DNA from 3 places in the Rouxiella sp. Mn2063 genome. Region 3 is predicted to be linked to each of the others. Evidence: predicted binding sites of a transcription regulator. Region 3 holds the regulator's gene; each other region holds the start of a gene.
The links. The regulator LexA, encoded in region 3, represses DNA repair genes until DNA is damaged. The targets are predictions, from matches to a motif close to TNCTGTATGTACATACAGNA.
Positions count from the first base shown of each region.

Region 1: umuD (translesion error-prone DNA polymerase V autoproteolytic subunit) is a predicted target of LexA. The motif match lies at 7,729-7,748, and genes of this name have one in related genera.
Region 2: sulA (SOS-induced cell division inhibitor SulA) is a predicted target of LexA. The motif match lies at 2,304-2,323, and genes of this name have one in related genera.

Region 1 is NZ_JBMOUD010000013.1:87,004-97,982, reverse strand. Features, by position in the region: gene livF (high-affinity branched-chain amino acid ABC transporter ATP-binding protein LivF) at 1-119, opposite strand, end outside; gene livG (high-affinity branched-chain amino acid ABC transporter ATP-binding protein LivG) at 274-1,044, opposite strand; gene ACL9RG_RS17545 (high-affinity branched-chain amino acid ABC transporter permease LivM) at 1,041-2,324, opposite strand; gene livH (high-affinity branched-chain amino acid ABC transporter permease LivH) at 2,321-3,247, opposite strand; gene ACL9RG_RS17535 (branched-chain amino acid ABC transporter substrate-binding protein) at 3,358-4,467, opposite strand; gene panM (aspartate 1-decarboxylase autocleavage activator PanM) at 4,889-5,284, shown strand; gene ACL9RG_RS17525 (bleomycin resistance protein) at 5,336-5,695, shown strand; gene ACL9RG_RS17520 (TDT family transporter) at 5,727-6,887, opposite strand; gene ACL9RG_RS17515 (hypothetical protein) at 7,275-7,520, opposite strand; gene umuD (translesion error-prone DNA polymerase V autoproteolytic subunit) at 7,763-8,182, shown strand; gene umuC (translesion error-prone DNA polymerase V subunit UmuC) at 8,184-9,452, shown strand; gene ACL9RG_RS17500 (alpha/beta fold hydrolase) at 9,560-10,342, shown strand; gene ACL9RG_RS17495 (hypothetical protein) at 10,716-10,979, shown strand, end outside.
Region 2 is NZ_JBMOUD010000003.1:129,105-140,083, reverse strand. Features, by position in the region: gene yccS (YccS family putative transporter) at 1-1,390, shown strand, start outside; gene ACL9RG_RS05990 (TfoX/Sxy family DNA transformation protein) at 1,500-2,141, opposite strand; gene sulA (SOS-induced cell division inhibitor SulA) at 2,343-2,849, shown strand; gene ompA (porin OmpA) at 3,210-4,292, shown strand; gene matP (macrodomain Ter protein MatP) at 4,561-5,019, opposite strand; gene ACL9RG_RS05970 (AAA family ATPase) at 5,225-6,988, shown strand; gene fabA (bifunctional 3-hydroxydecanoyl-ACP dehydratase/trans-2-decenoyl-ACP isomerase) at 7,057-7,575, shown strand; gene rmf (ribosome modulation factor) at 7,662-7,829, opposite strand; gene pqiC (membrane integrity-associated transporter subunit PqiC) at 8,093-8,683, opposite strand; gene pqiB (intermembrane transport protein PqiB) at 8,680-10,323, opposite strand; gene pqiA (membrane integrity-associated transporter subunit PqiA) at 10,307-10,979, opposite strand, start outside.
Region 3 is NZ_JBMOUD010000004.1:401,928-412,906, reverse strand. Features, by position in the region: gene pgi (glucose-6-phosphate isomerase) at 1-647, shown strand, start outside; gene psiE (phosphate-starvation-inducible protein PsiE) at 838-1,245, shown strand; gene ubiC (chorismate lyase) at 1,364-1,915, shown strand; gene ubiA (4-hydroxybenzoate octaprenyltransferase) at 1,920-2,789, shown strand; gene plsB (glycerol-3-phosphate 1-O-acyltransferase PlsB) at 2,881-5,361, opposite strand; gene ACL9RG_RS09360 (diacylglycerol kinase) at 5,489-5,857, shown strand; gene lexA (transcriptional repressor LexA) at 5,962-6,570, shown strand; gene zur (zinc uptake transcriptional repressor Zur) at 6,873-7,382, opposite strand; gene ACL9RG_RS09345 (phosphoethanolamine transferase) at 7,640-9,166, opposite strand; gene dusA (tRNA dihydrouridine(20/20a) synthase DusA) at 9,764-10,771, shown strand; gene pspG (envelope stress response protein PspG) at 10,939-10,979, shown strand, end outside.

The DNA of each region.
Region 1 (10,979 bases), on a different contig from region 3:
TTTCCCGCGCCATTAGCACCTATCAGGGTGACAATTTCGCCTTGATTGATATGCAGGCTGACCTGATGCAACGCCTGAATTTTGCCGTAATGGGCGGAAACGTTATTAAATGACAGCATGTTGATCCCTGCCTATCTCAGTAGGCGTTATTGTTGCAGCCAGTTTGCGCTCGGACTGCGCGCAGAAACCGCAGCGTACAGGCAAGTACGTGAGGATTTCGAGCACTGCCCGAGTGCAAAATAGCAAATAAAATAGCCTTAATGGGATAGGCAGCTATCCCTCGCCCAAATACGCGCGTATCACATCTGGATTATTACGAATCTCATTCGGTGTACCCTGTGCCAGCGGCGTACCCTGATTAACGACGTAAATCCGGTCTGAGATACCCATCACCAGCTTCATATCGTGTTCAATGAGCAATACCGATACCTGATGTTGATTGCGCAGCTCGGCGATCAATTGGTTCAGCTCTTCCGTTTCGCGCGGGTTCAAACCAGCAGCCGGTTCGTCCAGCATCAACAATTCTGGACGGGTCACCATGCAGCGCACGATTTCCAGACGACGCTGCTGGCCATAAGCCAGATTACCGGCCTGGCGGTTAGCTAACGCCAATAGCCCGACGCGTTCGAGCCACACTGCGGCACGATCTAACGCATCCGCTTCGGCACGACGAAATCCCGGCGTTTTAAACAGTCCGGCCAATACGCCGCTTTTAAGATGTTGATGTTGCGCCACCAGCAGGTTTTCAATCACCGTCATCTCACGGAACAGCCGCACATGCTGGAAGGTTCGCACCACGCCCATACGCGCAATTTTCTGGCCGGGTAAGCCTTCCAGATGCTGGTCACGTAATTTGATGGTGCCGCCGCTTGGCTTATAAAAACCGGTCAGACAGTTAAATACCGTGGTTTTCCCAGCACCGTTTGGGCCAATCAATGAAACGATTTCGCCCTGATTAAGCTGCAAGGCAACGTTATTAACCGCCAACAGGCCGCCAAAACGCATCGATAATCCTTCGACGGACAGCAGAGGTTGTTGGCTCATGCCTGCTCTCCTTCAGTAGATTGTTGCGCGACTTTCAGCTTCAACTGCGGTCGTTTCATTGGCAATAAGCCTTGCGGTCGCCAAATCATCATCAACACCATTAATGCCCCGAGCAGCAACATACTGTATTCATTCAAGTCCCTCATCAGTTCACGCGATACCACCAGCAAAATTGCCGCCAGAATCACCGCAAACTGCGACCCCATCCCGCCTAGCACTACAATGGCTAATACAAAAGCAGACTCAACAAAGGTGAAGGATTCTGGGCTGACAAACCCCTGACGAGCAGCAAATAACGTCCCGGCGACACCGGCAAAAGCGGCGCTGATAGTAAAAGCGGTTAGCTTGATACGCGTTGGGTTCAACCCTAAAGAACGACAAGCAATTTCGTCTTCACGTAACGCTTCCCATGCCCGTCCCAGCGGCATTCGCAGCAGGCGGTTAATGATAAATAGCGTCAGCAGCACTAACAGCAGCGCCACCATGTAGAGGAAAATAATGCGGTCATTTGGGTCATATTGCAGGCCGAAGAAATGGCTGAAGGTATCCCAGCCACCTTCGCGCGCCGTGCGGCTGAACTCCAGACCAAACAGCGTGGGTTTCGGGATTTGGCTGATACCGTTCGGACCACCGGTAATATTGGTGTTATTGAGCAGCAAGATACGAACGATCTCACCAAAACCCAGCGTCACTATCGCCAGATAATCACCGCGCAACCGCAGCACCGGGAAGCCAAGCAGTAAACCAAAGGCCGCAGAAACCAGCCCCGCCAGCGGCAGACACTCCCAGAAACTCAAGCCGTAATAATGATTAAGCAACGCAAAAGTGTAGGCGCCAACCGCGTAAAAACCGGCGTACCCCAGAACCAGCAACCCGGAAAGCCCCACCACCACATTCAAGCCTAACCCCAACATGATGTAAATCAGGGTCAGCGTGGCGGTATCAACGCTACCGCGTGACACCAAGAACGGCCAGACCAAAGCGGCAATAATCAGTACCAGCGCCAACCATTTTTGTCGCGGTGTGCTGCCATCAAAACTGGGCAATACCCAGCCCGGCCCAGAGACTTTTTTCAGCCCTTGTTGCCACAGAGGACGTAATAGTTGGAAGACAAACACCACCGCACAACCAACGGCAATCCACGTCCAGCGCACATTGCCCGCCCCGCGCACCACCAAATGAGTGCCGTCGAGTGTTAGTTGCAACCCCATGATAAAAGAGGCTAAAACTAATAAGACAAACGCTGAAAGCAGCGCGTTGAACAGGTTGAGACGTTTCATACTTTCTCTACCTCCGGGCGGCCTAAAATACCGGTCGGCAACACCAATAACACCACAATCAGCAGTGCGAAGGAGACGACATCTTTATATTCTGTGCTCAAATAAGCGGAAGTTAATGCCTCGGCTACGCCCAGAATCAGACCGCCGATCATTGCGCCAGGAATGCTACCGATACCGCCCAATACTGCCGCAGTGAAGGCCTTCATTCCGGCCATAAAGCCGATATACGGGTTGATCACCCCGTAGAATTGCCCCAGCAATACACCGGCAACCGCCGCCATTAAAGCACCGATAACAAAGGTCAGAGAGATAACACGGTCAGTACTGATACCCAGCAGGCTGGCCATTTTCAAATCTTCGGCACAGGCGCGGCACGCACGGCCCATACGCGAGTAGCGGATAAACAGGGTCAATGCCAGCATCGCCAAAAAGGTAACAACCCAGATAATCAGCTGCATAGTGCTGATAGTCGCAGCGAAGCCGTTGGTTTGGCCGAGCGTCCATTGGCCGGTGACCAGACTTGGCAGCGCTAAATCACGGGAACCTTGGGTCAGGCTGACGGTGTTTTGCAAGAATATCGACATACCGATAGCGGAGATCAGCGCAATAAGACGTTTGGAGTTTCTCACCGGCTTATAAGCGACACGCTCAATGCTCCAACCGTAGGCACTAGCAATCACCATCGCGGCAATAAAACCGGCGCCAATCAGCAGCCAACTGGCGTCGATCCCCAGCATCATCAGCCCGGCAATGGCGAGGAAAGAGACGTAGCTACCAATCATATACACCTCGCCGTGGGCGAAGTTAATCATGCCGATGATGCCGTAAACCATGGTGTAACCGATGGCGATCAGTGCATAGGTGCTGCCCAGCGTGACGCCGTTAAACATCTGCTGTAGGAAATAAAGAAACTGCTCTGACATACCCTATCCTTATTCTTCAAGGGTGTTGAAAACTGGTGCTGCAACCCCTCGCCAGATAAATATCTATAAACATCTAGCGAGGGAGAAAGCATTAAGTAATGAGAGGTGTATTATTGGATAGGCGTTGAAGTGCCGTCTTTATGCCACTCGAAGACACCGAACTCGAAGCCTTTCAGGTCGCCCTTCTCATCCCAGCTCAACGGCCCCATGACGGTATCTACCGATTGAGATTTCAGGTTTTTGGCAATATCCGCAGGTTCCATGCTGCCGCTACGCTCCATCCCGGTGGTCAACGCTTGTAGTGCAGCGTAAGTGGTCCATACAAATGGCCCGGTTGGATCTTGCTTGTTGGCTTTCAGCTCCGCCACAATCGGCTGGTTAGCAGGTACCTGGTCGTAACGTTTTGGCAGCGTCACAAACATACCTTCAGAAGCGGCACCGGCGATGTTTGACAGCGAAGAGTTACCCACGCCTTCTGGACCCATAAATTTAGCATCCAGACCGGCTTGTTTAGCCTGGCGCAGGATTTGTCCCATCTCTGGGTAGTAGCCGCCAAAGTAGACAAAATCGACGTTATCTTTCTTCAGGCGATCGACCAGCACAGAGAAGTCTTTATCACCAGCGGTGATTCCTTCAAACAGCACCACATTGGCACCGGCTTTTTGCAGGCTATCGCGCACTGAGGTTGCCAAGCCTTGGCCGTATTGCTGTTTGTCATGTACTACCGCAATACGTTTTGGTTTGATGGCGCTCAGAATGTATTTCGCCGCCGTTGGCCCTTGGTCGGAGTCCAGACCGGTGGTACGCATCACCAACTTATAACCACGTGTGGTCAGGTCAGCATTGGTGGCCGCTGGGGTAATCATCAGCACGCCTTCGTCTTCATAGATATCAGACGCTGGTTGCGTTGAAGAAGAACACAGGTGACCGATAACATAACGGATACCGTCATTGATCACTTTGTTGGCAACAGCAACGGCTTGTTTTGGGTCACAAGCATCGTCATATTCCACACCCACTAATTTGTCGCCTTTAATCCCACCTTTGGCATTAATATCGGCAATGGCTTGTTTAGCACCGGTAAATTCCATATCACCGTATTGTGCTACTGGGCCAGACATCGCACCAACAATCGCTACTTTAATGTCTTTAGCGATAGCACTGTGGCTCATTGCCAATGCGATACAACCCGCCAGCCAGATTTTTCCTGTTGCTTTCATCCTATTACCCCACTCAGTTTTGTCAGTTGTGATGTTTGTATTTTTTATTGTTTGCATTGTTGTCGTCTAAAACATCATCACTTAGGAATTTACTTATAAGTAATAACGAGTTAGCGACTTATTTTTGTTTTAATATCAAATAAGACTTTATTTATCATATTATTAAACAGGAATTTTCTTCTGCAAATCAAATCACATTGTTAGAAACAATAGGTGTAAACAGAATTTTATTTGGCTAAAAAGCGGGCTAAAGTGAATTAAGTTAGTGTTTAAAACTGATTAAATACCATTTATGCCAACGTTTATTCCTTATACAAAGATCGGCAAAAAACTTTCAACCTGTTACTGTACAAAAAAAGTTACGCGGGACTTAATCAGCAATCCGCTACACTGACACTCTGTTTTCCTTGATGACTTCACCATGAAATTAACGATCGAAAGAGTGCGCCAATTCAGCGCACAGGACCTGATTGACCTAGGTAAGATTTGGCCGCAACAAAACCTGGAAGCGTGGCAACCCTGGTTAAGCGCGGATCACGCCATATTTGCCGCACGTTTTAACGATCGCCTGTTAGCGGCGGTGAAAGTTAAAATCAGCGGGAAAACAGCCGAACTCAGTGATTTATTGGTACGAGAAGTCACGCGCCGACGCGGCGTTGGTCTATACCTGCTTGAAGAAGTACAACGGCAACTGCCAGAGATAGATAGATGGGCGCTGTATAGCGCCGATAATGACAAGCTGCTCGACGCCTTTATGCAGGCCTGCGGGTTTGTAGTAATACCCGATGGCTGGCAGCGAGAGCAGTCATTATCGTGATTTGGCCGTATCGAGCCAATGTAGTATCGAGCCAATAATTAGAGAGGCTTTATGGCTAATCACGCAACACCCAATTTACCGTCCCGCAGCTTTGATAAAACTGAGCAGTTTTACGCGAATCTGGGGTTTAACACGACATACCGCGATGATAGCTGGCTGATCATGAATTTGTTGGGTCTACAGCTGGAGTTCTTCCCGCATCCAGAGCTTGACCCGCTCAGCAGTTGGTTTAGCTGTTGCCTGCGTGTAGACGACCTCGGTGCCTTTTATGCTCAATGCCAATCAAGTGGCATAACCGAGCTTAATGAAGGTGCCCCACGCCTGCACCCGCCGGAGCAACTGCCAGCGGGGATAACAATGGCCGCGCTGATTGACCTTGATGGGTCGCTACTGCGCCTGATTCAGAATTAATAGCGTGCAGATCCAAACTCAATACTGCTGATTATTTCTTCAGGCCACTAATACAAGGCGAAACAAACAGGGTGCCTCTCCAAGCGCCTCTGATGGTTTTTACTGCTACTAAGCTCCACATCAGAGCCAAAGCGATCACTAAGACGGCACCAAACACTTTGAAAAACGCAATATCAATCAACGTTGCCAGTTTCAGCGTTGTCACCGTATAAACACCCAATGGGAAGGTAAAACCCCACCATCCAAGATTAAAAGGAATGGCTCCGTTGCGACAATAGCGAATAGTGATCATGGCTGCCAATAACATCCACCATAAGCCACATCCCCAAAACAGAATCCCAGATACAAATCCTACGCCTTGTGCAATATTGCCCAGCATTGCCATATTATTCGCGGCAAAAATAGCCGGCGCATCCCCTCCGATAACTAACATACCCAAAGAACCCGTACCAATAGGACCAAGAGCTAGCCAGCTTGAGGCTGCCATGCTTTCATGAGGCAGTTTATGCAGCGCCATACGCAACAGCAAAATAACCAAAATACTTAGCGCAATAGGAACAGAATAGGCCCAGAGTACGTAGCTGGTGATAACCACATAAAGCTGGGTGTGTACATCGGCGATATGCGGTGCCAGTAACCCACCGCTAACGGCAGCAACCTCAGCGGCAACAACGGGTAACAACCAGACGGCTGTCATCTGATCGATACGGTGTTCTTGCCGGGTAAACATCATATAGGGAATACAAACACCACAAAGCAGCGCCATCGCTACATCCAGCCACCAGAGAACCTCAGCAATCGGTACAACACTCGCCCCCCAACGCGGCAAACCGAATACCAACAACCCATTGATAATCGTTGCCATCCCCATCGGGATTGTCCCGAAGAACATGGATACCGTAGAGTGTCCAAATACCCGCTTCGCTTCGTCGAAATACATGATCCAACGCGCCAGATATATCATGGAAAACAGGACGAAAAGCAGGATGTTGAACATCCAAAGCCCTTCGGCAATAGCCTGTAATCCAGGAACAGGCCAAGGAAACTGTGCAAGCGACAAGGATAAAATCCCCGTCCCCATCGTGGCGGCAAACCAGTTTGGCGTAAACTGACGAATAACTTCTGTCGGCTCTTTCAGCGCATTAAGCGGTGTTGCGCCAGCGAATATTGCCGCAATTTTTTGGTCACTCATATTCTTCCCCCCCCACAAAACATTGCAAAAATGTTAATAGATTTTGGCTCAGGTAAGAAACGCATTAATATCGTATGAGTTATCTATAAAAGTGGTAATTAAATAGAATTAGACATCTTTTTTTATTATATACCCCATAAATTTTAAGCTGTCGGTAAGCGGCAATCGAGAGACAAATCGGTCAAGAAACAATGTGAACAACGTTGGCGTTGACAGGAGGGGAAAAATCTTAGGAAACCGCCCCATTTATCCTTAGGAGCTTAGATTGCTAACAGCGACTGGGGGTGAAAGATGCGCTTTCGTTGTAATGCAAAGCATGAAAAATATATCAATATTCTTTAGGACGGGTCAGCGCCCGTCCTTTTTCATTTATATGCTCAAATATAGTCATTTATTGCCGAATAGCCCACTGTGTGATGAAGACCAATCACTGAGGCATAACCATTCTTCAGGGACTTCAATTATCGCTTCGGCAGGGGCTTCTATATCCCATAAATGCTCCCATCCCCCCGTACTATAATCAGCAATACTGACAACACTTTTCCATTTTTCTATCCATGCCAGGACAAATTCAAAATCAGCTGGCGAGTCATCATGAAGAACAAAGATAGTAATGCGCTGACGTTCGCTCATAAAAAGTATCCTGCTATAAGAGCTATTCGCAAAGTTTGTATGAGTAATATTGTAATTTTGTTTAACGATTCGAACGATACAAACCACCAGCCTTTTTCTTAGCATACAAAATATTCAAGGAATGAGGTCAAAACTAAATTCCCTCATTCATCAACCTGATAGCATTTTCTTTATCACACAGTCTTGATTGACAGATTGCCAACATTAATACTGTATATAAAAACAGTATTAATAGGTGTGTGATGATCTGCTACAAACCCACTGAGTCTCAGTCAGAGTCCTTACTGCCGCTATTCCTGGAGCGCGTGCCTTGCGGTTTCCCTAGCCCAGCACAGGACTACGTTGAGTCACGCCTTGATCTGAACAAATTTTTAGTCCAGCACCCTAGCGCCACTTATTTTGTGCGCGTTTCTGGGCATTCAATGACTGATGCCAATATCAATGAAGGGGATTTGCTAGTGGTCGATAGCGCGCTGACCGCGGTACATGACAATATTGTCGTAGCATCGGTTAATGGCGAATTTACCGTCAAAAGGCTTTGTACCAAACCGAGGCTGCAACTGCTGGCTATGAACCCCAGCTATGCGCCTATTACCTTTGATGACGACACATCGCTAGAGATCTTCGGAGTGGTGACTTTTATTATTTATGCGGCACGCTGAGATGTTTGCCCTGGTGGACGTTAATTCGTTTTACGCCTCCTGCGAAACCATTTTTCGGCCAGACTTACGCGGACGCCCGGTAGTAGTACTGTCGAATAACGACGGCTGCGTTATCGCTCGTAATGCTGAGGCCAAGCGCCTAGAGATAAAAATGGGCGCGCCGTATTTTAAGATACGCGATGAGGTTAAGCGTCATAATGTGGCGGTCTTTTCCTCCAACTATGCGCTATATGCAGATATGTCTAATCGGGTGATGGAAACGCTGGAAGCACTGGCCCCGGCAGTCGATGTGTATTCGATTGATGAAGCCTTTCTTGATCTCAGTGGTATCAATAAACTTATGCCGCTGCACGACTTTGGTAAACAGATTCAAGATAAAATCTATAAAGAGAATCACCTCGCGGTTGGCGTCGGTATCGCCCCCACCAAAACGTTGGCCAAACTGGCTAATCTGGCGGCGAAAACCTGGAAGGCAACCGGCGGCGTGCTGGATTTATCATCGTCTGAACGACAAAGAAAATTAATGCATCTGATCCCGGTGGGTGAAGTCTGGGGCGTGGGCCGACGTATTAGTAAACAGTTGAATATGTTGGGGATTAAAACTGCATTGCAACTGGCAGACAGTCCATCGACGTTAATCCGCAAGCATTTTAGCGTAGTACTCGAGCGCACGGTGCGGGAGCTTCGGGGAGAAAGTTGCCTGGCCTTTGAAGAGTCATTGCCAAGTAAACAACAGATTATCTGTTCGCGTTCCTTTGGTGAGCGCATTACCGAGTTTCAGGATATGCGCGAAGCAATTTGCAGCTACGCGGTGCGAGCAGCAGAGAAACTACGCGCTGAGCACCAATATTGCCGCTATATCTCCGCCTTTATCAAAACCAGCCCGCACGACCCTAATATTCCCTATTACAGTAACTATTCGGCGATCGCCGTGAATACTCCAACGCAAGACAGTCGCGATATTCTCAATGCAGCAGTACGTTGCCTCGAACAAATCTGGAAGCCCGGCTACCGCTATCAGAAAGGTGGCGTAATGTTGGGTGACTTTTTCAGTCAAGGCGTGGCACAACTTAATCTGTTTGATGAGTATCAGCCAAAACCCAACAGCCAACGGCTAATGCAAACGCTGGATCGCATCAACCAACAAGGTATCGGCAAAATATGGTTCGCCGGTCAGGGCATCGAACGCAGCTGGGCGATGAAACGCGAGATGCTATCGCCAGCCTATACCACACGGTTTAATGAGCTGATGACGGCGGTAGTTAAGTAAGAGAGGTCACCTTGCCAGGCTTGTCATTCTTTTGTCATTTTTGAGTCAGCCTTTTGTTGCCCCCGGCTTGATATATTGCGATTCACACCCTGTTTAGAGGAATCATCATGAAACTGCGCAATCTATCGTTTATCGCTTCACTGGTTATTGCTGGAATGGGCGTCTCTGTTGCTCAAGCAGATACCACATCAACATCGGCACCCCAAGAAGTCACTAATATCGTTCTGGTTCATGGCTTATTTGCTGATGGGTCAAGCTGGTCCAAAGTTATCCCGCTGCTGCAAGCCAAAGGCCTGCATGTGACCTCAGTTCAGAACCCAACAACCTCATTGGATAATGATGTTGCTGCAGTAAAACGTGCGCTGGCGCTACAAAATGGCCCGGTCATCTTGGTAGCACACTCTTATGGCGGCATGGTCATCAGCCAAGCGGGTAATGAGCCAGAAGTAAAAGGTTTGGTCTATATTGCTGCCCGCGCGCCAGAGGCCGGTGAAGATTACCCTGCGCTGACTAAGAAATTCCCAGCAGCACCGGCATCTGCCGGAATAAAGTGGAATGGTGATTTTGGCGCGTTGACAGAATCCGCTTTCATTCATGATTTCGCAGGCGATCTGCCGGAAAAAGAGGCTAAAGCCTATTACGCAGTTCAGCAGCCAATGGGAAAAGCAATCACCATGGCCAAAACAACGGTAGCGGCATGGCAATTTAAGCCAACCTACTATGCTGTTTCTACCGAAGATCGCACCATTAACCCAGATCTTGAACGCTTTATGGCAAAGCGCATGCATGCGCAAACGATAGAGCTAAAATCTAGCCACGTATCGTTAATCTCTCAGCCTCAAGCCGTAGCAAATCTGATCATGAAAGCGGCTCACGTACCTGGCTACTAATTGCTTCGCTTCGCATAATGATTAGAAATGGGCGCTTAATGCGCCCTTTTCTCTATCTGTTCAATGGATATCAGCGTCGAGGTAGCAACAGAGTATCGAACGCTAGGGGACAACGAAATACAAGAAAACATCAATTAGGATATCTGAAACAGTTCCCTGTCCGGCTTTTGACACTATTTATTCCTCTGTGGAATGACATCTATTGCCAACAGAGGCCTTCCGCTGCGAGCTGCCTGCGCTGAAGATGATGTGTTTCCCTCTATCACATCAAGGATAACCCAATGAATAGGTTTTTCTGCGCCCTTCTGTTAACCGCTCCCCGTTTGATATACCGATCCATGCTCAATGTATCCTGCGTACAGGCATTAAGAGGATGAAGATACTCGTCACAAGTGCTTCAGGTGCCAACGGGGATGGATATGGCCAGGTTCTGGCATTTTCTATAGATGGCTTGCCCCTCGGGACATTCAGCGACGATCCGCGGATCACGGACCCACGTGGTATGCGCGTGAGTACCGATAGCCAACTGCTGTACATTAACAGTGGTAGCGACAGGATACTGGCACTGGATAAAAGTGGCACAATTCAACTCGACAGCGGACATATTCCCGGACTTAACGCTGGTGGTGGCAATCTG
Region 2 (10,979 bases), on a different contig from region 3:
TGTTCAATATAAAAAGCTGCATGAACAGTTCCATCATACCGATATTCTTTTTCGCTTTCAGCGGCTGATGAGCATGCAGTCCAGCGCGTGTAATCAGTTATCCCAATGCATTATTTACCGGCAAAAATATCAGCATAACAGCCGATTTGAGCAGGCATTTAATCGCCTTGAAAATGCTTTGGACCGGTTAGCAATGATTGGGCAAGACCGTGGCATGATGAAAGCACTGCGCAATTTGCTTAAAAATCTACGAGCAATTGATGCGCAACTCTCAAGCATCGAATCAGAACAATCGCTGGCGGATGATTCTAATGGGCAGAAAACTTTCGCTGAAGAAGGTATTACAGGATTCCAAGATATCCGCTTGCGAATTTCACGCCATTTGACACCAAAATCTGCGCTTTTTCGTCATGCTGTACGCATGTCGATTGTATTTTTCGTCGGCTATATGGTGATTAAAGTCAGCGGATTAAGTCACGGCTATTGGATATTGATGACCAGCCTGTTTGTTTGCCAGCCAAACTACAGTGCAACCAAGCGGCGCTTGGCATTGCGTATTGTCGGTACGCTAGCAGGAATAGTCGTTAGTATCCCTATTCTTTATTTTGTCCCCTCAGCCGAAGGGCAGATGATACTTATTGTTATTAGTGGCATGTTGTTCTTCGCCTTCCGCAACCATCAGTATGCCCAGGCGACAATGTTCATCACCTTACTGGTATTGCTGTGCTTTAACCTGTTAGGAGAAGGTTTTGAAGTCGCCATCCCTCGTGCGCTAGATACCATATTGGGATGTATCATTGCATGGGCTGCGGTTAGTTTTATCTGGCCGGATTGGCACTTCCGTCAATTACCTACCGTTGTAAGTAAAACGCTTTATGCAAATTGCCGCTATCTAGACGCCATTTTAGTCCAATATCATCAAGGTAAAGATAATGGGCTTGATTATCGATTAGCCAGGCGTGATGCACACAACTGCGATGCTGAATTAGCCTCAGTTGTCTCTAACATGACCTCAGAGAAAGACAACGATAGCGAAACAATGGATGCGGCTTTCCGCTTGCTTTGTTTGAACCATACAATGCTAAGTTATATTTCCGCTTTAGGTGCGCATCGGGAAAAGCTCGAAGATACAGAGACATTGGGTATTCTCAATGATGCGGTTTGTTATGTTGATGACGCCTTGCATCATGGGCCAGAACACGCTGAAAGAATTACACTATTACTCAAGCAACTTTCTGAACGTATCCAGGCTAAGACCACAGAATCTGATACCAGCGATCAACTGGTGTTACAACAGATAGGCCTGTTGATTGAACATCTGCCTGAGTTGACTAGCCTGAATAATAAAATTGTTCCGAGTAGTACACCTGAAACACCTGGCACGGTTTAGTTCGCAGCTTTAGACAATTAGCCTGTAGTTTTAGACAATTAGTTTGTAGTTTTAGAAAATAACTGGTGATCGGCGGGAAACAAGGATGAGCTCCCCGCCGATCTCTGGCCTAGTTCATCGAACGACTTTCATTTTTATAAGCGCGATACCATCTAATCAAAGCATTGCGAGATGCAAGAGGTATTACCGCCTGATGGGTGCCAAGAATAGCCCCTTCGAGTGCAAGAAGCACATTGAGCCCAATATTCTTATTTACCGCACAAAGTTTTACATAGGTCGAAATTGCGCCCTGTAGACGTAATTCACGGTAACTATGAATACCTATGCGCCAGAGCAGTCGTTCTATCGATAAATTAATATTAGGCAAATCCTTTAATCGTTTGTTTAAACGCTTCTTTGCCTCATGCTCTAGCAACGTTCCCTGTAGTGATTGTGCAGCCAATAGCAGTAATCTTTGTGGTTCCTGCCATAAGGCCTCGCTGACTTCAAAATAGCGTAACGACACTTCTAAACCCCGCTTGCGGTAAATCATTGGGTTACATTGCATCGCATGTAGCATCTGTTCGTTTTCACAGGTTTCTCTCAGATAAAGCTCGCCGTCTGAGACCAACGCAAAAATAGTCGACTCAACGGAGAGACTATAGCCACCAAACTGTGACCTCGAACGGATATTACCTAATGAGGAAAGCAAAGATTTAGCCTGCGATACCCTGTTTTTTGTTTTTTGAATCATGGCGATATCCTTTTTCATATAAAATCCTTTTTTAACAAGAACAAGTTACACGAACCCCTTAAGCGCAAAATACGCAATGTCAGAGCAGCAGCCAAATTGAAAATGCAATTACAGTAGATTGCTATCAAAATATGCGAGACGTCTTGGAAAATTTGGATTGATCTTTAGCCAAAACAGAATTACTGTATGTTTATACAGTAACTACTGACGGACGACATTATGCGAACCTATATACCTCATTCCAATCAATTCAATCGGCTGGATTTGTCTGGTAATCAGTCGATACAGCGCCTGCCATCACTAGGTAATAACGGTGTGATCAGTGAATTTGTCTACGACGAAGAGCACACAACCTTGTCATTGTTGTTACTTCCGTTACTGCAGTATTTAGGCATGCAGTCGCGATGGTTACTCTGGCTATCCCCTCAGCAGAAGCTCAGCCGCAATTGGCTGATACAATCCGGGTTACCGATGGATAAAATGATTCAGATTAATCAACTGCAAGGACTCTCTTCGATTGACGCGATGGCTAAAGCGCTCCAGACAGGGAACTACAGTGTCGTGTTAGGATGGTTACCGGAGTTAAATGATGCAGATCGAGAAAAACTGCAAATGGCGGCGAAACGAGGTGGGGCTTATGGGTTTGTAATGAGACCTCAAAATTCTCTAATTTCAGCTGAAAGACAGCTTCCAACAGTAAAAATTCACTCTGCTTTATACCATTAATTGAAATTAGGAGTTTTCTGACGAATAAATACATAAAACCAGTTTTTTATGCTAAAAAACCCATTTTTAACGGTAAATAACAACAATACAGCCATAATAAAATGCATAGTTTCGTCAACAATATGCCTAACCTGTTAAGAAATGTGTACGTTTTTGCCTTTTTTTCTTTAGCATTAACACATCAGGCTTGTAAGTTTCTCGCCACGTTGTAGACTTTACATCGCCAAGGTTGCTCTATAATGCCAACTTAAAGTGGCAAGTTTTGAATTGAAGCACATAACCTGGGCGAAGGAATTTAACCAAGGGCTTAAAACAGCTTAAAGCTCAATTGGCTATTTGGATGATAACGAGGCGCAAAAAATGAAAAAGACAGCTATCGCATTAGCAGTGGCACTGGCAGGTTTCGCTACCGTAGCACAAGCCGCTCCTAAAGATAACACTTGGTACACCGGTGGCAAATTGGGCTGGTCCCAGTACCACGACAAAGGTTTCGCTAATGCCTATCAAGACATTGGCAATGGCCCAACTCACGACAGCCAACTGGCTGCTGGTGCCTTCGGTGGTTACCAAGCAAACCAATACCTGGGCTTCGAACTGGGTTATGACTGGCTTGGCCGTATGCCTTACAAAGGCAGCGTAAACAATGGCGCATTCAAAGCACAAGGCGTTCAGCTGACTGCTAAACTGAGCTACCCACTGACTGACGATCTGGACATCTACACCCGTCTGGGTGGTATGGTTTGGCGTGCAGACTCTAAAGGTAACTTCGGTGTAACTGATCAGAAACACATCAGCGACAACGACACTGGCGTTTCTCCACTGGCAGCAGTTGGTTTCGAATACGCTGTAACCAAAAACTGGGCTACCCGTCTGGATTACCAATGGGTTAACAACATCGGTGATGCTGCTACCGTTGGTGCACGTCCTGATAACGCAACTCTGTCTGTTGGCGTTTCTTACCGTTTCGGTCAAGATGATGTTGTTGCTGCGCCAGCTCCGGCTCCAGCACCAGCTCCAGCTCCAGTTGTTGAAACTCACAAGTTCACTTTGAAGTCTGACGTTCTGTTCAACTTCGACAAGTCAACTCTGAAGCCAGAAGGTCAGCAAGCGCTGAACCAACTGTACACTCAGTTGAGCTCACTGGATCCGAAAGACGGTTCAGTAGTTGTTCTTGGTTTCACCGACCGCCTGGGTTCTGCACAGTACAACCAGAAGCTGTCTGAAAAACGCGCTCAAAGCGTAGTAGATTACCTGGTATCTAAAGGTATCCCTGCTAACAAGATCTCTGCACGTGGTCAAGGTTCTGCTGACCCAGTTACCGGTTCTACCTGTGACAACGTGAAAGGCAAACGCGCTGCTCTGATCAGCTGCTTGGGCCCAGATCGTCGCGTAGAAATCGAAGTTAAAGGTATCAAAGACGTTGTTACTCAGCCACAGGCTTAAGTAATACTGCGTTATTGGTATTAAAACTTCAAAACCCCGCCTAGGCGGGGTTTTTTTATTAACGGCTATACAGTCTTGATGCTTAAAGTTACGGGGATATTTGCTGCAGTTACCCGGCTCATCCTTGAGCCTCGCGCTATTAGGACCGCTGCAAGCAGCATTAAAATCTACTGCAGGCAGATTTGTCTCTCAGTCGCTACCTACCTACATCTCGGCGTTTCTTGGGTATAGATCGAAAAGAAAAACCGCTGGCTCATTCAACTAAACGCTATCTATCTTTCTCATCTAGGATCTGTTTGAGATCCTGTTTCAACAGAGACATTTGAGAGGCATATTTCTCTTTGCGCTCAGCATCTTCCAATAATTGAATAATCGTGTCAGATAACGTCACTCCACGACGCTGTGCCAGCCCTGCCAATCGTTGCCAAACCAAAAATTCCAGATCAATTGATTTCTTGCGCGTATGCTGATGCTCAGAGTTGAAATGACGCTTACGTCGGGCACGGATTGTCTGCTTTAGACGATTATCCAATCCCCCGTTCATATGATTGGCGATCCACTCCATCACTTTCACGGGTTCATTTTCAAGCTTGAGTAATTCGTCTACCGCGGCCTCAGCTGCGCTATTTTCCAGATGGCGGGTGATGCGTTCACCTTCCCGGTGTTTTTTCACCAGGTACTTCCATTTCCATCCACTCTCAAGATTTTCTAGCTGCTGATATTTCATCATGAGCTCTTCTGTGACGATGTAACTTTGATAAGCATAACAGCTTTATTTCACTTTTCACCGCTATTAGAAATAATATTGTCTACTTTTTGCGCACACAACGCAGAATCTCCGCTCTGGTTAGCCTATCCGTGACTCTCGTGGTATGCAGTTGCCCTTATTCTTGTATAATCGCTTTTTTCCTTTAAAGACTACAGCTAACACATTGACCAATAACCGACTTGATTGGCAGCTCTTACTGCCGGATTTCACGCCGTATCAGGAAATTTTTGCGGCCGCGGCTCAACTGGCTCCTGTAGATTTTGCCAGCACTCAGCCACGGCTGGAAAATGGATTGAGCGTATTTTGCCATCCCAACTCCCGTGCACGCTTTATGACGGTCAAAGCACAGGAAAGCCGTGAGTATTTGGCTCGTCTGGCAGATGTCGTCACTGAGCTATTGCCTGAGCCGGAATTCCTGATTGGCAGCCACTATCTCATTGAAGGTAATAGCATTACGCTTGAGCCTGCAAAAAGTCCTGAAGGTCCGTTTAGCGCTCAATCGCCATGTTTATATCAAGAATGGGTTGAGCCAGAACAACTGTTTGGCTGTGTCCGAATATTTAAAGATCAAATTAGTCTACAACCAGGCCTGGTTCATCAGGTTAACGGTGGCGTATTAATCTTATCAATACGCACGCTGCTAGCTCAGCCATTAATGTGGCTACGGCTGAAGCAGATGCTGACTCAAGGCAGCTATCAGTGGATTTCTCCTGATGAAAACCGTCCGCTTCCAGTTAGCGTTCCACCAATGCCACTGGATATCAAACTGATTCTGGTTGGCGATCGTCTTTCGCTCGGCGAAATCAACGATATGGAGCCGGAGCTGCTCGAATCAGCCATCTACGGCGAATTCGAAAACGATCTGCCGTTAACCGAACCGACAGATATGGAAAACTGGTGTGCTTACGTCAATACGCTGGCTGACGAACTAGAGCTACCACGTTTAGCTGCCGAAGCTTGGCCGAAGCTGTTCACTGCGGCAATTCGCTTTAGTACCGATCAGGGCAGTCTGCCGCTTTGCCCATCATGGTTATCGGCACAATTGACCGATGCCGCACTGTATAACGAAAGTGACTCGCTGTCCGCCGAGTCTTTTGATGCAGCGCAAAGCACCAAAGCTTGGCGAGAAAGCTATCTGCAAGAGCGGATGCAGGATGAAATTGAGCTGGGGCAAATCCGTATTGAGACCGATGGTGAAATCATCGGGCAGATCAATGCATTATCCGTACTAGAATACCCAGGGCATCCTCGTGCTATTGGTGAACCTTCGCGCATAAGCTGTGTCGTACATACCGGCGATGGCGAGGTGATGGATGTAGAACGCAAAGCAGAGCTCGGGGGTAATCTGCATGCTAAAGGCATGATGATTATGCAGGCTTACCTTATCGCTGAGCTTGAACTTGACCAACCACTGCCCTTCTCTGCCTCGATTGTTTTTGAACAGTCTTACGGTGAAGTTGATGGCGACAGCGCATCATTAGCCGAATTAAGTGCCTTAATCAGTGCATTGGCGATGCAGCCAATCAATCAGCAAATTGCCGTTACCGGATCGGTCGATCAGTTTGGTAACGTGCAGCCTATTGGCGGTGCCAATGAAAAAATCGAAGGCTTTTTCGAAGTCTGCCAACGTCGTGGTTTGACCGGAAAACAAGGGGTCGTATTGCCGACCGCCAACGTAAGAAATCTGTGCCTGCACCAGCAAGTTATCGACGCGGTGCGAGAAGGCCAGTTCCACTTGTGGGCCGTTGATAATGCAGCGGAAGCGCTGCCTATTTTGACCGGTTTACTCTTTGCAAATACAGAAGAAGACCAGGAAAGTCCGAGTTTACTCGGTATTATTCAAGAGAGAATTGCACAGGTGACAGCACCAGAACGCCGTCGATTCCCTTGGCTTCCGCGTTGGCTAAACTGGTTTAACCACAGCTGATCGGACTTGTTCAGCGTACAGCTGTTAGCTAACCTGCGTTCTTCAATAAAATAAGGCTTACATCGAACATGGTACAAAAACGCGATTCCTATACCAAAGCAGACCTCGAAGCTTCAGGCCGTAGCGAACTCTTCGGCGCTGGCGGCCCACCGCTGCCATCGGGAAATATGTTGATGATGGATCGCATCGTCAAAATGTCTGAAGACGGCGGCACTCATAACAAAGGTTATGTAGAAGCAGAATTGGATATTAATCCAGACCTGTGGTTCTTTGGTTGTCACTTCATTGGCGATCCAGTGATGCCAGGCTGTCTGGGTCTGGACGCAATGTGGCAGCTGGTTGGCTTCTATCTGGGTTGGTTAGGTGGCGAAGGTAAAGGTCGTGCCCTTGGCGTTGGCGAAGTGAAATTCACTGGACAAGTCCTGCCTACAGCTAAACTGGTCACTTACCGTCTGAACTTTAAACGCGTTATCAACCGTAAACTGATCATGGGTGTTGCTGATGGTGAAGTACTGGTTGATGGTGTGGTTATCTACACCGCGAGCGATTTAAAAGTAGGTTTATTCAAGGATGCAACTGCATTCTAATTGCTCGTACAGACAGCTATAGATTCTGTCATCTTCAAAGACCTCCGCAACATGGCGGAGGTCATTCCATTTACTGACAAGAGCCGCTATGCGGTAACTGCTCTGTCCTCCATGGCTTGTCGCCAACCTCCAAGCCAATGCGAGCGTGCATCTAATGATTGGTAGGGGCAAATCTCTTTCGAACGCCCACCAATACCAGCTTGATAACCACGTGATAGTGCCCGTTCCAGGCGATCGCGTTTTTGTCTCTTCATGCCTCGTGTCCCTCATTTATTCAGGTCAAGTGGAAAGAAAAACAGTGGCTCGCATAGCGCAGCTCACGTTTAACAAATAGCGCTAATATGCTCACAGGTCAATGTGCAAATTTCATACAAATGTCATGTAAGCAGGTTATCTTAACTGATTGCGCACAAGCTAATCGCGCCGCCAGAAAAGTCATCCACCTGAAAGCCAATAAAAAATCCCGCTCTCTGCTTTAGCAAAAAACGGGATTTATGGACATTCTGTTTAGAAAAAATTATCTGATTTGAGAAATGATACTGCTCGCTTCCTGCTGCCATCCCGCCGCGAGAGTACGAACCAGCGCATCGTATCCATCGGCCTGTTGTTTCAGAACAAATGAGAAATTACGCTGCGTCGTCTGGCCATCATGGCTTAGAGTCCAATACCCGCTGATCACTGCATTACCATCATAACGCCCGTGGAAACCAGTGACTTCAACGTTTAAGCGGTCCTGAGCGCCGGCTTCAGGCTGCTGGCCGGTGACAATCCAACCAGGCAGACCACGGCGTAAATAGCTGGTCAACGTTTGCTGTAATTGCTGATCTAAAGGACTAGCCCACAGGTTATTCGCCGCAATAACGTATTGCACATCATTGGTTTGGTAAACCACGCCAGAGCCTGCCAGGTAATCAGCCACACCAACATGCTCAATCCATAAACTTCTTGGCGCAGTACTTGACGCCAACAAACTCCCGCTTTGAGCAGCAGTTTGTTGAGTCGTATTCCCACTGTCTAATGTTGGCAGTTGGTAATACGCTTTCTCGCTCGAGCTGCTGCTACAAGCTGTCAATAATAATGCTAAGACGACAGGTATCCATTTCATCATTGTTTGGCCTTCTTCGGCTGAGGATCGTTTTGCCCAGGGGCTGCGAAAATCAGTGCGTTGCTTTTTCCATTGAGTGTTTTCAGAACCGGCTGAAGTTCACGTAAAGTCTGATCCAAGCGCTGCATATCTCCTACCAGATTATTATAGGCTGGTGAACCTGGTTGGATGCCCTTCATGCTACGGTTAATTTGCTGAAGAGTATTTTGCATATCTTTTGGCAGCTTTTTCATGTCATCACTAGACATTAATTGGTTTAGTGAATCGATGGTTTGCTGAGTAGATTTCAGCGTTTTTTGGCTTTCGGCCAATGTCTTAGTTGCTTGGTCGATCATTGGATTCAACGGTAATGCGTTGATTTTATCCAAGGTCGCCATCAGTTTTTGCTGAATTTGCGCCAAGCCACCGCTAACAGTCGGCAATACCGGTACGCCATCAACTTTCGCCGGCCCGTTCCATTTTTTCTCATTTGGATAGAAGTCCAAATCAACGTAAAGCGATCCCGTAATCAAGTTAGCCGATTTCAAAGAAGCACGCAGGCCATTGATGACACCATCTTTAATATGAGATGACACATCAAAATTATTACCCAATTGCTTTTCAAAACGGTCTGGCTCAATTCGGATTAACACTGGAATGCGATAGCCATCTTCAAGCTGCTGCTTAATCTGAGGCACGAAATAAGGCACCTGAGCAACCGTCCCTAAACGTATTCCACGGAATTCAACCGGCGCACCAGGTTGCAACCCGCGAACCGAGTCAGAGAAGAACAGCAAGTAATCCATATGGTTGGTATATAGAGAGTCTTGCGTACTACGCTGATCGTCAAAGAGTTGGTAAGCGCTGCTGTTCTTGGCTTGATCCCCCCGCTCGAATCCTTCCGGCACGTCAAAGCTTACTCCACCGCTAAATAATGTGGTGAGTGACCCCATTTCTACCCGCATTCCTTGAGCTGACATATCCACGGCAATACCGCTGTCTTTCCAGAATCTTACGTTAGTCGTGACCAAGCTATCGTAAGGTGCACGAATAAACAGTTGGTATTCAATTTGACGTTTTTTCGGGTCGAAATAGCTGGTTTCAACTGAACCGACCTGATAACCACGGAACAATACCGGATCGCCTGGATTCAATTGACCTGCGCGCTGGCTATCGAGTAATACACGGATACCTTTCGCATCGGGTGAGGCCAAAGGTGGCGCATCTAATAATTTATATTCGTCGGGTTCATTCCCTTTGCGCCCAGGCTGCAATTCGATATAGGCACCTGAAAGTAAAGTCCCCAAACCAGAAATACCTTCACGGCCTATCTGTGGCTTCACTACCCAAAATACTGAATCACCCTTGAGCATTTTATCCATACCGGAGTTAAGACGCGCTTTGATGATGACCTGTTGCAGGTTATCACTCAGCGTTACTGTCTCGACTTTGCCGATATCGACGCTGCGACTCTTGATAGAGGTTTTCCCCCCTTCAATACCTTCAGCAGAATTAGTAATCAACGTCACTTCTGGCCCCTGGTGGCTAAAGTGATAGAACAGCACCCATAGCCCAATCAAGGCAGTGACAATAGGAACAATCCAGACTGGCGACCAGCGCTTAATCTTATCGATATCAGCAATGCCTTTATTCTCTTCCGACATCAATATGCTCCTTAGTTGTTTTATTTTCCGAACGATCCCAGATTAGACGCGGATCAAATGTCATCGCAGCAAACATCGTTAAAATCACCACCGAGGCGAAAAGCAGCGCGCCCATGTCGGGGTAAATACTCATCAACTGCCCCATTCTTACCAATGCGGACAATACGGCGATAACAAATACGTCAATCATTGACCAGCGGCCGACGAATTCGACCACTTCATATACCAAATGTAATCTTTCTCTATCAATCTCTTTGTTGCTATTGGCATCCCAGCATAACCAGGCAATCGCTAACATTTTCAACGATGGCACCATGATACTGGCAATAAAAATCACCAACGCAATAGGATAAGAACCTTCTCCCCATAACAACGCCACACCAGACATAATCGTTGAGGGTAATTTAGCCCCGAGCACTTGGGTGATCATAATCGGCAAAAGGTTGGCTGGGATATATAGCATTATCGATGTCACGAGTAGAGCGATTGTCCACTGCAAACTATTTTTACGTCGCGCGTGGCCTTTAGACTCGCAGCGAGGGCAAACAGATTGTTGTGCAGGCAAAATTGCCATGCAGCACTGGCAGGAACGCAACCCCTGAGATAATCCGCTTTCCCCGACACGTATCGCACGTTTAATTTTTGGCGCAGGCGCA
Region 3 (10,979 bases):
TTCTGCCATATGACCAATACATGCACCGTTTCTCAGCCTATTTCCAACAAGGAAATATGGAGTCCAACGGCAAATACGTCGACCGTAACGGCAACCCAGTAGATTACCAGACTGGCCCAATTATCTGGGGCGAACCTGGTACTAATGGTCAGCATGCGTTCTATCAGTTGATTCACCAAGGGACTAAAATGGTTCCTTGTGACTTTATCGCACCTGCGATTAGCCACAATGCCTTGGGCGACCACCATGCGAAACTGCTGTCTAACTTCTTCGCGCAGACTGAAGCATTGGCATTTGGTAAATCACTGGATGTTGTCGAAGCTGAGTTTGCTGAGCAGGGTAAAAAACCAGAAGACGTTAAGCACGTTGCACCGTTCAAAGTCTTTGAAGGCAACCGCCCAACTAACTCCATCTTGCTGCGTGAAATTACCCCTTATAGCCTGGGTGCGTTGATTGCTCTGTATGAGCATAAGATCTTTACTCAGGGCGCTATCCTCAATATCTACACCTTTGACCAATGGGGCGTAGAGTTGGGCAAACAGCTGGCAAACCGTATCCTGCCAGAATTGTCCGGCAACGAGCAGGTGAATGCGCACGATAGCTCGACTAACGGTTTGATTAACCGTTTCAAAAACTGGCGTGCGTAATGCATCAATGTCTTCTTTAAGACAATGATGTCATAAGCTAAAGTGCCTTGAGGGCCAACTCTTTTGAGTTGGCCCTTTTGTTTATAAACAGTAATCCAACCATTCAGATTTATGAGCAGGTTCAGCATTTTTCCCCAAACAAGCTGTGGTATTCTGCCGAGACTAATAACAAAAATGGGATATGGATCACATGGCAGGGTCAAAACAGGCAATGATGCTTTCCGGCATTATGCAGAAAATTTTGAATGTTTTTTTACTGGGCCTGACGGTTATTCTGACGCTATTTCTTGGGCGAGAAACCTATCATTTAGGGCAAGTCCTTTTTCTTAAAAATGATGAGTCTTCGTCTTATTTATTGATCGAAGGCATCGTTACTTACTTCCTGTATTTCGAGTTTATTGCACTGATCGTCAAGTATTTTTCTTCGGGATACCACTTCCCACTACGCTATTTTATTTATATCGGTATTACGGCGATTATCCGTTTGATCATTGTCGACCACACTAGCCCTTTAGATACGTTGCTGTACTCTTTCGCCATCCTGATCTTGGTTATCACACTCTTCCTGGCTAATAGTGAAAGATTACGCCGTGAATAAAAGATGATGTTATGAAGGAATGTTTTTCCCCGGTGGCAATTACCACCGGGCCTTTCTGCGTTAGAATGCGAGCAGATGATTAATCGAGGGCAGTTTTGCCTCGTTACGGAGTTCGTCAATGTCTGAATCACCAACCCCATCGTCAACACAGCCACCGATCCACTGGCTAGAAGACGCTCAAGATGTTCCTGCTGACGTTATCGACTGGCTTATGGAAATAGGCTCTATGACCCGCCGTTTTGAACAACATGGCGTGACGGTAACCATTGAACCGCAGTTTGAAGGCTTTATTAACCGCCAGGAATTAGGTGAGAACGAAGCCCAGCAACTCCCCTTAAGCGAACGTTACTGGCTGCGTGAAGTTGTGCTCTGTGGCGATGGGCAACCTTTTCTGTTGGGACGTACCGTCATTCCGGTAGAAACGCTAACCGGCGAAGATCAAGCGCTGGTGGATTTAGGTACGGTGCCGCTTGGCCGCTATCTATTTAGTGGTAATAATTTGACCCGCGACTATATTCACCTTGGCGTGCTCGCACTTGAGGATCGTGGGCTTTGGGCGCGTCGTTCACGTTTGCGCTTATCGGATAAACCGTTATTACTCACTGAGATTTTTCTTCCTGATTCCCCACTCTATCAGGTGGAGCCAGATCAATTAGAAGCAGGGGAATAAAGTAATGCTAGAGAGTTTCACTCAAGGACCGTGGCGTGATTATTGTCGGCTGATGCGCATTGATAAGCCGATAGGTTCCTTGTTACTGATGTGGCCAACCTTATGGGCATTATGGCTTGCCAGCGGCGGGCTGCCGCCGTTACCGATCCTAATTGTTTTCATCCTTGGTGTTTTCTTTATGCGGGCGGCCGGTTGCGTCATTAATGATTACGCCGATAGAAAAGTCGATGGGCATGTTAAGCGCACCGCCAATCGTCCACTGGCGAGCGGCGTTGTCACCGGTAAGCAGGCCAAAGTATTATTTATCACTTTGGTGCTGATTTCGTTTTGCCTAGTGTTGACGCTCAACCGCATGACGATTTTGCTCTCGTTTGTTGGTTTAGCACTGGCGTGGATTTATCCCTTCGTAAAGCGTGTTAGCAACTTGCCACAAGTGGTACTTGGTGCGGCTTTTGGCTGGGCAATCCCAATGGCTTTTGCTGCAGTCAGTCAGTCTTTACCTTTGGTCTGCTGGCTACTGTTTGCCGCGAATATTTGTTGGTCACTGATTTATGACACCCAGTATGCAATGGTTGACCGCGATGACGACCTAAAAATTGGCGTGAAATCTACCGCTATCCTCTTTGGTCGTTATGACAATATCATCATCGGTATTCTGCAAGTGGTCATGCTGTTGCTGTTAGCCGCAGTCGGCCACCTAGCGCATCTGGAATCAGCGTTTTACTGGACGGTTTTATTATCAGGTGCACTGTTTGTTCACCAGCAGAAAATGACCGCTAAACGCGACCGCGATGCGTGCTTCAAAGCTTTCCGCCAGAATAATTATGTGGGTCTGGTGTTGTTTATCGGTATCTTGATGAGCATCCCCGCGTAGCAATCTGGCGACCAAATCGCGTGGCAAGAGAGATAAAAAAACGCCCGGTAGACATGAGCTGTCACCGGGCGTTTTATTTGCGACTTAACGATTAATGATCGGTATCGCGAACGTCAATCTTGGTTTCTGTCAGCGGTGCTTCAGGTTGAGGCAACTCTGAAGGCATACCAGAACTTTCTATGGTCAGCTTAATTTCTGCCGACATCAAATCGCTCAGAATGCTATACAGCTCACCGGTATGCTCAGGGATCGCATCGCCGATATCATTGATATAGCCTTCGTCACGCAGCGTACCAACCAGCGTAGTAAATACGGCTTTATCAAAGAACTCTGGCGCATTGATACCATGCAAGACCGATAAGCGTTGCGCCATGATCCGGCTCTCTTTCTCCAGCGCTCCACGACTGATGCTCGGGTTACTACTGAGTAAGAACAGCGTAATCGCATAGCGTTGTAGCGTTTCACGCACGCCAGCCGCCAGCAGTTGCAGTGGGCGAATACGGGCCGGGTTAAGCGACAGCGTTTCACCATTAAGATGAATCAGTTGTTGGCGGGCCAGTTCGATGGTCAAGACATTGAGCACATCAGAGAGTTGTTCTTTGCTGTAATGCATGAACAACTCAGCTTTCATCATAGGGTAGATCAATTCGACCTGACGCAGCAGCTCGCTTTGACTGATTTTTTGATGATGAATCAACATACTGGCAATTAATGACGGCAGCACCAGCAGATGATGAATATTGTTGCGATAGTAGGTCATCAGCACTGCCTGTTCGCGCGGCAGAATAATGATATCGCCAATATTATCTTTCTCGACTTCGAACTTGTTCATGTTCAACGCGTGCTCAAGCAACTGATTTGCCGTGAGTTCTGGCACGGTTGAATCAGGCGCATAAGGCACATTGCGCAGTAGCTGCAAATAACAGTCGAGCTGTTCAGTAAGCTGTTCGCGAGTCAAAGAACGTTGGCGTGAAGCCAGCAGCGCTGTTGAACATAAGTTCATCGCGTTGGCCGCTGCCGAATTGTTAATACGCACCATGATTTTGTCGGCGATATCTTGCACCGTTGGCGTTAACCAGCTTGGGCGATGTGCTTCGATAGGGTCAATAGAATCACGCCATTGCGGTACTTTTTGATTCAGATATGGCGTTAAATGCAGGGGCTCGCCGAAGTTAACGTAGCCTTGACCGAGGTTACGCAGTTTGCGTAGTCCGTTGATCATCTGCATAAAGCCTTCTTTCTCTTTGGTCGCCCCACGCAGCTCTTTGGCGTAAGTGCCCACTTCCATCACGTGTTCATAACCGATATAGATAGGGACTAGCGTGATCGGACGCGAACCACCGCGTAACATAGCTTGAATGGTCATCGCCAGCGTACCGGTTTTCGGCTCCAGCAAACGACCGGTGCGTGAACGGCCACCTTCTACAAAATATTCTACCGAATAGCCGCGGGTGAACAGCTCGCCGAGATATTCGCGGAATACCGTTGCATAAAGCTTGTTGCCTTTGAATGTCCGGCGAATAAAGAACGCACCTAAACGGCGGAAAATCGGGCCAGCTGGCCAGAAGTTTAGGTTAATACCGGCCGCAATATGTGGTGGTACCAGACCTTGGTGGTAGAGCACATAAGAAAGCAGCAGGTAATCCATGTGGCTGCGATGGCAGGGCACATAGACAATTTCCTGGCCATCTTGCGCCAACTGACGCACACGTTCAGCGTTATTAACGTGGATACCTTTGTACAGCCGGTTCCAGGTCCAGCTTAAAACACGATCGGACAAACGCACGGCTTCATAGCTGAAATCCGCGGCAATCTCTTCCATCAGCGCGATAGCATTTTGCTTGGCTTTTTCATGGGTGATTTTTTTGCTGCGTGCTTCTTCTTCGACCGCTTTTTCAATCGCTTTAGACGCCAACAGTTTATTAAACAGATCCTGACGCACTGGTATGCGTGGCCCTACGGCAGCCAGACGTTGACGAGAGAAATGCATTCTCGCTACGCGCGCCAGTTTTTGCGCAATAATGGTATCCGTGCCATGTTCCGTTGCCATATGGCGCAGGGACACAGTATTGGAGAAGCGCACGAAACTGTCTCGCCCTAACCACAGCACGGCAAAGAATTTCTGCACGCCGTTCAGGACGCGTAAATGTGGCGTTTCCTGGCTTTCTCGGCCAGGGGAACGGCCAAACATTACCGATACCGGCAACAGTTGGATATCTAGATTCTGATTATTACGATGTAAGTCCAAATAATCGTGGAACAGTTTTACCGACTCTTCTTTCGGCTTGTAATAGCTGAAAACGCGCGGGCCTTCCCCAATAAACACGTGGCTTGGCAATTGCACGCCATCTATGTCCAGAGGAACAAGGGGATCGGGCAAATTTAGCGCCAGGCATTGTGCCCGTAGTGTCAATAAATCGGTTTTGGAGTTATAAGGCAAAACGTACACGATCGGCCGAGTGGTATCTAAACGCAACTCGGTAATAGGATCTGTAGGAATGACCTTGCTCTTTACCAGCAATTTTAGCGGTAAATTCAATAGGGTATAATAAAGTCTACGCCAACCTGACATAAAAAGATGAAGCCTCTTGTTAGCAATTTCGCCGCAAGGATACCAGAAACTTGAATTGAGATCCGTGGTGATAGGTTTGGCGATACAGGCTAGAATACCTGCAATTTCCAATTAGGACGGATAAGTTATGGCAAATCAAGTGACTGGATTAACCAGAATAATTAAAGCCGCTGGTTATTCTCTTAAAGGGCTGACCGCAGCCTGGAAGCATGAAGCTGCATTCCGTGAAGAAGCGATTGTCGTCCTTGTCGCTATCTTACTGGCATTTTGGCTCGATGTGAGTACTACAGAGCGCATTTTATTGATTGGCGTCGCGCTTTTAGTTGTTGTGGTTGAATTATTAAACAGCGCAATAGAAGCGGCTATTGACCGAATCGGGCCGGAAATCCACCCGTTGTCAGGGCGTGCCAAGGATATGGGATCGGCTGCGGTATTTATTACGCTCATTTTTGCTGTCTTTACCTGGTTGGCTATCTTATTACCGCGCTGGTTGTGAGATGGCTCGCAGGTTAATCCCTGTTTTTATTCACTCTTAGGTTTTCATTGCCTGATTAGCTGTATATACTCACAGCTGGACTGTATAAACAACCAGGGGGCGGAATGAAAGCATTAACTACCAGACAACAAGAGGTCTATGACCTTATTCGTGATCATATCTCTAGCACCGGTATGCCGCCAACCCGTGCTGAGATCGCGACGCGTCTGGGATTCCGTTCTCCTAACGCAGCTGAAGAGCACCTCAAAGCGCTGGCACGTAAAGGCGTCATTGAAATTGTTTCTGGCGCCTCACGTGGTATTCGTTTGCTGATGGAAGAGGAAGAAGGTTTACCTCTCATTGGGCGTGTTGCCGCTGGTGAGCCGCTGCTGGCAACTCAGCATATCGAAGGCCACTACCAAGTCGATCCAAGTATGTTTAAACCAAGCGCCGATTTCTTGCTACGTGTTAGCGGTATGTCTATGCGTGATATTGGTATTCTGGACGGCGATCTGTTGGCGGTGCATAAAACGCAGGATGTGCGAAACGGCCAGGTGGTCGTTGCGCGCATTGATGATGAAGTCACGGTTAAACGTTTGAAGAAACAAGGCAACACCGTGCAGCTTCTGCCTGAAAATAGCGAATTCGAGCCTATCGTGGTTGACCTTCGCGAGCAGAGTTTCAGTATTGAAGGGCTTGCGGTTGGCGTTATTCGCAACGGTAACTGGATCTAATACCAAGCGGTATTAATGTCTAGTTTCCTGTTATAGAACTCACCTTTGTAAATAAACCCAATAAACTTCGAGATGAAGGTAGGCGGCAATCGACAGACAAATCTGTCAAGAGCAGATTTGAACACTGCTTGCAGCGACCCCTTTGGGGCAAGGCTCGCGGATGAGCAGAGTCACTGCAGCCAACCACCCTACAACTTGAAATATGGCGGGTAAAAGGTGAGTTTTCGTTTATAACGTGCCGTATAACAAATACGCTGCGTATTATCAGCGATTTTGACACTTAGCGAAAATTATCCCTATAACTAACGTTTTTTAACGTTAATACTATGGTCGTGATCGCAATGTTCTTTGCTATCGCAAGCTTCTACTACCGAACACTCTCTGCATAAACCGTGCGCTTCAACGACGGAATGACGCAGAGCAAAGCCAGAATCATTAGCAAGCGTGGCTAAACGTTCTTCAATGCCTTCCGTCGTTTTTTCAGTTACTAACCCACAACGGTCACAAATAAACAGAGCTGAAGTGTGGCTTGGCTCTTCAAAGTGGTGGCACAACACATAGCTGTTTGCTGATTCTACGCGGTGAATAAAACCTTGTTCCAACAGAAAATCCAACGCGCGATAAACAGTTGGTGGCTTAGCCTGAGGTTCCACAACGCGTAGTAAATCTAGCAGATCATAGGCACTGATCGCCCCAGGCTGTTGGATCATCAGCCGAAGCACTTCGAGCCGCTGTGGCGTTAGCCGAACATTACGCTGTAGGCACAGACGTTCAGCTTGCTTAAGCAGGTTTTCAGAGTGGGATGAATTCATGATTTGCTCTCTGCACAAAGTAAGCTCAGATTTTAACATGTTTCGAGACAATCGCCGATACCCTGGCGACACACAGTTTGGTTGCTACACTCTGTTTTTGTGTTCTGTGACATAGTGAGACTTATGCCTGCCTGGCTTTAGGATATAAATCTATTAGCGATTGACTTTATTATTCACTATATAAGCCAGCTTTGTGTCCATACAAATATAGGCGCAAATGTAAGCCATCAAAGATGATGGCTTTTTTGATGAATTGGCTATTCGTCAATAAGTGACATATAGTTTTTAACGTTGTTATTAAAATCTTTTATTTTTATTTGTTTCTTGCAATTCATCTTGGAAAGATAATTACATTCCACTGGTAATAATGGGTCAGTTGAACCCGTCCATTGTAAATATAATCCTAAAAAGTCAAATGCCGAGCGTAGTTGATCAATTGTCACTCTGCTTTTGGCATCATATGAAGTAACAATAAAAGGCACTTGGAAGTTCTGTTTATATTTGTCGTTATGCTGGAGGTTTCTAGTTCCTTTGGCAGACATAAAACTTAGACCGTGATCAGAAAAGTATAACATGGTCCATTTTTTCTTGTTCCTATCAGCAATCTTGGTGATTTCTGACAATAAATAGTCCGTATTTTTTATACTTTGAATATAACAGGATAATTTGTCATTTTCGTAAAAATAATCATATTTATTATCGGTTCTATCACAAAAGTTAGGATGAGACCCCATTATGTGAATAAAGATAAGTTTTTTCTTTTTACTATTATTGTTCAAGATCGCAGCTTGATATGGAACGAGTAAATCAGTATCAGGGAACGATTGTGTGTTATATTCACCTTTTTTAAGAAAAGTGAAACTGTCTGCCTGTTGTCCGATATAAGAAACTATCGAATCATCTCCTCCAATACTCCCTTGATTGGAAATCCAGTAAGTATAAAACCCCTGTTTTTTTGCAAGCCTGATAATATTATTTTGTTGTTCAATCTCATCGCCTTTGTTAAGTGAAAATGTTGTTGATAACGATGCTTGTGTAGAGCCAGCAGCAGATATATAGTTTTTGAAAATCAAACCATTCATTGAGTCTGTGAAGGGCGTGTTATCTATTTGAAAGCCATAGGAATGCATAAAATCTTTACGAGCACTTTCACCTATCACTATTATATAAGTATCGTAATCATTTTTAGGTTTTGATGGCGACCATTCTGATGGCAGAGACTTTAAAAAAACCATCTTCTCATTAAATAAAGCAATGGACTCATATGAATTATAAAAATCATTACAAAAACGAAATAAAGTAAATTTCACATCGTGGATATGTAAAACTCCTGACTTTAAGTAACTCTTTAGTGGGGTGAATATGACTATTAATATGAATATTGCGAGTGATATTGTGTTGTTTTTTATTATTAGAGACTTTCTATTTTTGAGTGTTATATAAGATGTTATTATTAACAATAGGGCTGGGGTAAGGTATATTAAAGGGAGGTTTTTTAAAAACTCATAACTTTCATTAATATTTGTGTTTTGAGCTGATACAATGATATTGATGCTTGGTGTACCATACATGTATGCAATAGGGCTATATAGTACTGAGGTTATAGTGATGAAAATTAATAATAATCCGAATAACAAAGAGTGCTTTGCTGTGGATAATAATAGTGAAAATACTGCTATTGCATAGCCTATTCTTAATGAATAACCAAAAGAGGTATCGACAATAATTGAAAATAATATAGCTGTCGCTAAGGCCAGGATAAACCGGCCATTTAGTCTTTCCATAGGTAATAATCTTCTCATTCCATTGAATCTACACTAATAACGTGCTCGTTTTTTACATTATCCCCGACACCAATCTTTAATTATTCCTTGCTGAAAAAACAGCATATTTAAATGATGGTCTTGCAATAATTATTTGTATTATTGCTTTGGTGGACAAGTTTTCGCATATTAACAGATGTAGAAAAAATAATAAATCTTATTATACCCAAGAAACATTCAGTTACAGGTAGTCGGCAACTGAGATAGTTCTTAGGAGCTTATATAACTAAATAACTGGGATGGGCGATAAATTTGCCAGGAGCAGATTTATCGCTGCTTGTAGCGGCCCTTTTGGGGCGAAGTTCACGGATGAGCCGAGTCATTGCGGCTAACAACCTTTCATATTGAAGGTATGACGGGTTAGCAATATCAATGATGAATCCATCATTGTGAGGTGCCACCGCCAGGGCAGTTCTCTATGCTATGATAGGCCAACTCAACAATTTCTGTTTACTGCCTCCTGATGAAATGGATAGGAGTAAGTATCAGAAGATGTAAAATAACTCATAAAATTAATAAGATATGGAACTTAAACCATTAGATATAAAGGGCGTTATTGTGGGAAATACTGATAAATATAGCGCTCAGCGTTTCTCCGTTGCGCCGATGCTCGACTGGACGGATCGCCACTGCCGCCATTTCCATCGTCTATTAAGTGGTGAAGCGTTGCTCTATACCGAAATGGTGACCACAGGGGCGATTATTCACGGCAAAGGGGATTATCTGGCCTTCGGCGAACAAGAACATCCAGTTGCACTGCAACTCGGTGGCAGCAACCCTGCGGACCTGGCACACTGCGCTAAATTAGCTGAAGCGCGGGGATATGATGAGATCAACTTGAACGTCGGCTGCCCGTCCGATCGCGTGCAGAATGGCATGTTTGGTGCGTGTTTGATGGGGCAGGCTACATTAGTGGCTGATTGCATCAAAGCGATGCGTGATGTGGTGTCTATTCCAGTCACCGTGAAAACACGTATCGGTATTGACGATATGGACAGCTATGAATTCCTATGCGATTTCATCGGCCAAGTCTCTGAACGCGGTGGTTGTGACACCTTTATTATTCATGCTCGCAAAGCCTGGTTGTCTGGCCTGAGCCCAAAAGAGAACCGTGAAGTGCCACCGCTAGATTATCCGCGTGTGTATCAGCTCAAACGTGATTTCTCTCACCTGACGATGGCGATCAATGGCGGCATTAAAACACTAGATGAAGCGAAACAGCACCTCGAACATATGGATGGCGTGATGCTAGGACGCGAGGTTTATCAGAACCCAGGTATTCTGCTCGACGTTGACCGAGAACTGTTTGGTTCGACGGCTGCGCCGTTAACCGGGCCAGAGGCTATCCGGGCGCTCTATCCTTATATTGAGGCAGAGTTATCCAAAGGTACGTATTTAGGCCATATCACTCGCCATATTCTCGGCATATTCCAAAGTATTCCGGGTGCGCGTCAATGGCGTCGCCATTTGAGTGAGAATGCGCATAAACCAGGCGCCGGTATTGATGTGGTTGAACAGGCGCTATCGCTGGTTGCACAGCCGAAAAAATCGCCGCTCGAAGTGTAATTCACTATCTGTTAGTCAACCTGACCAACTCCGCTTGTTTGTTTATAGAATAAATAAGCGGTAACTTCTTATAAATCAACGCACTATATTTTCATCTCTTCTGGCATGTTTCTTGTAATACCTTGCATGGTTATAACGTGTAATTTTTTGCACCTGAGGAGCACGCCATGTTGGAAATTTTATTTGTTTTGGGCTTTTTCTTTATGCT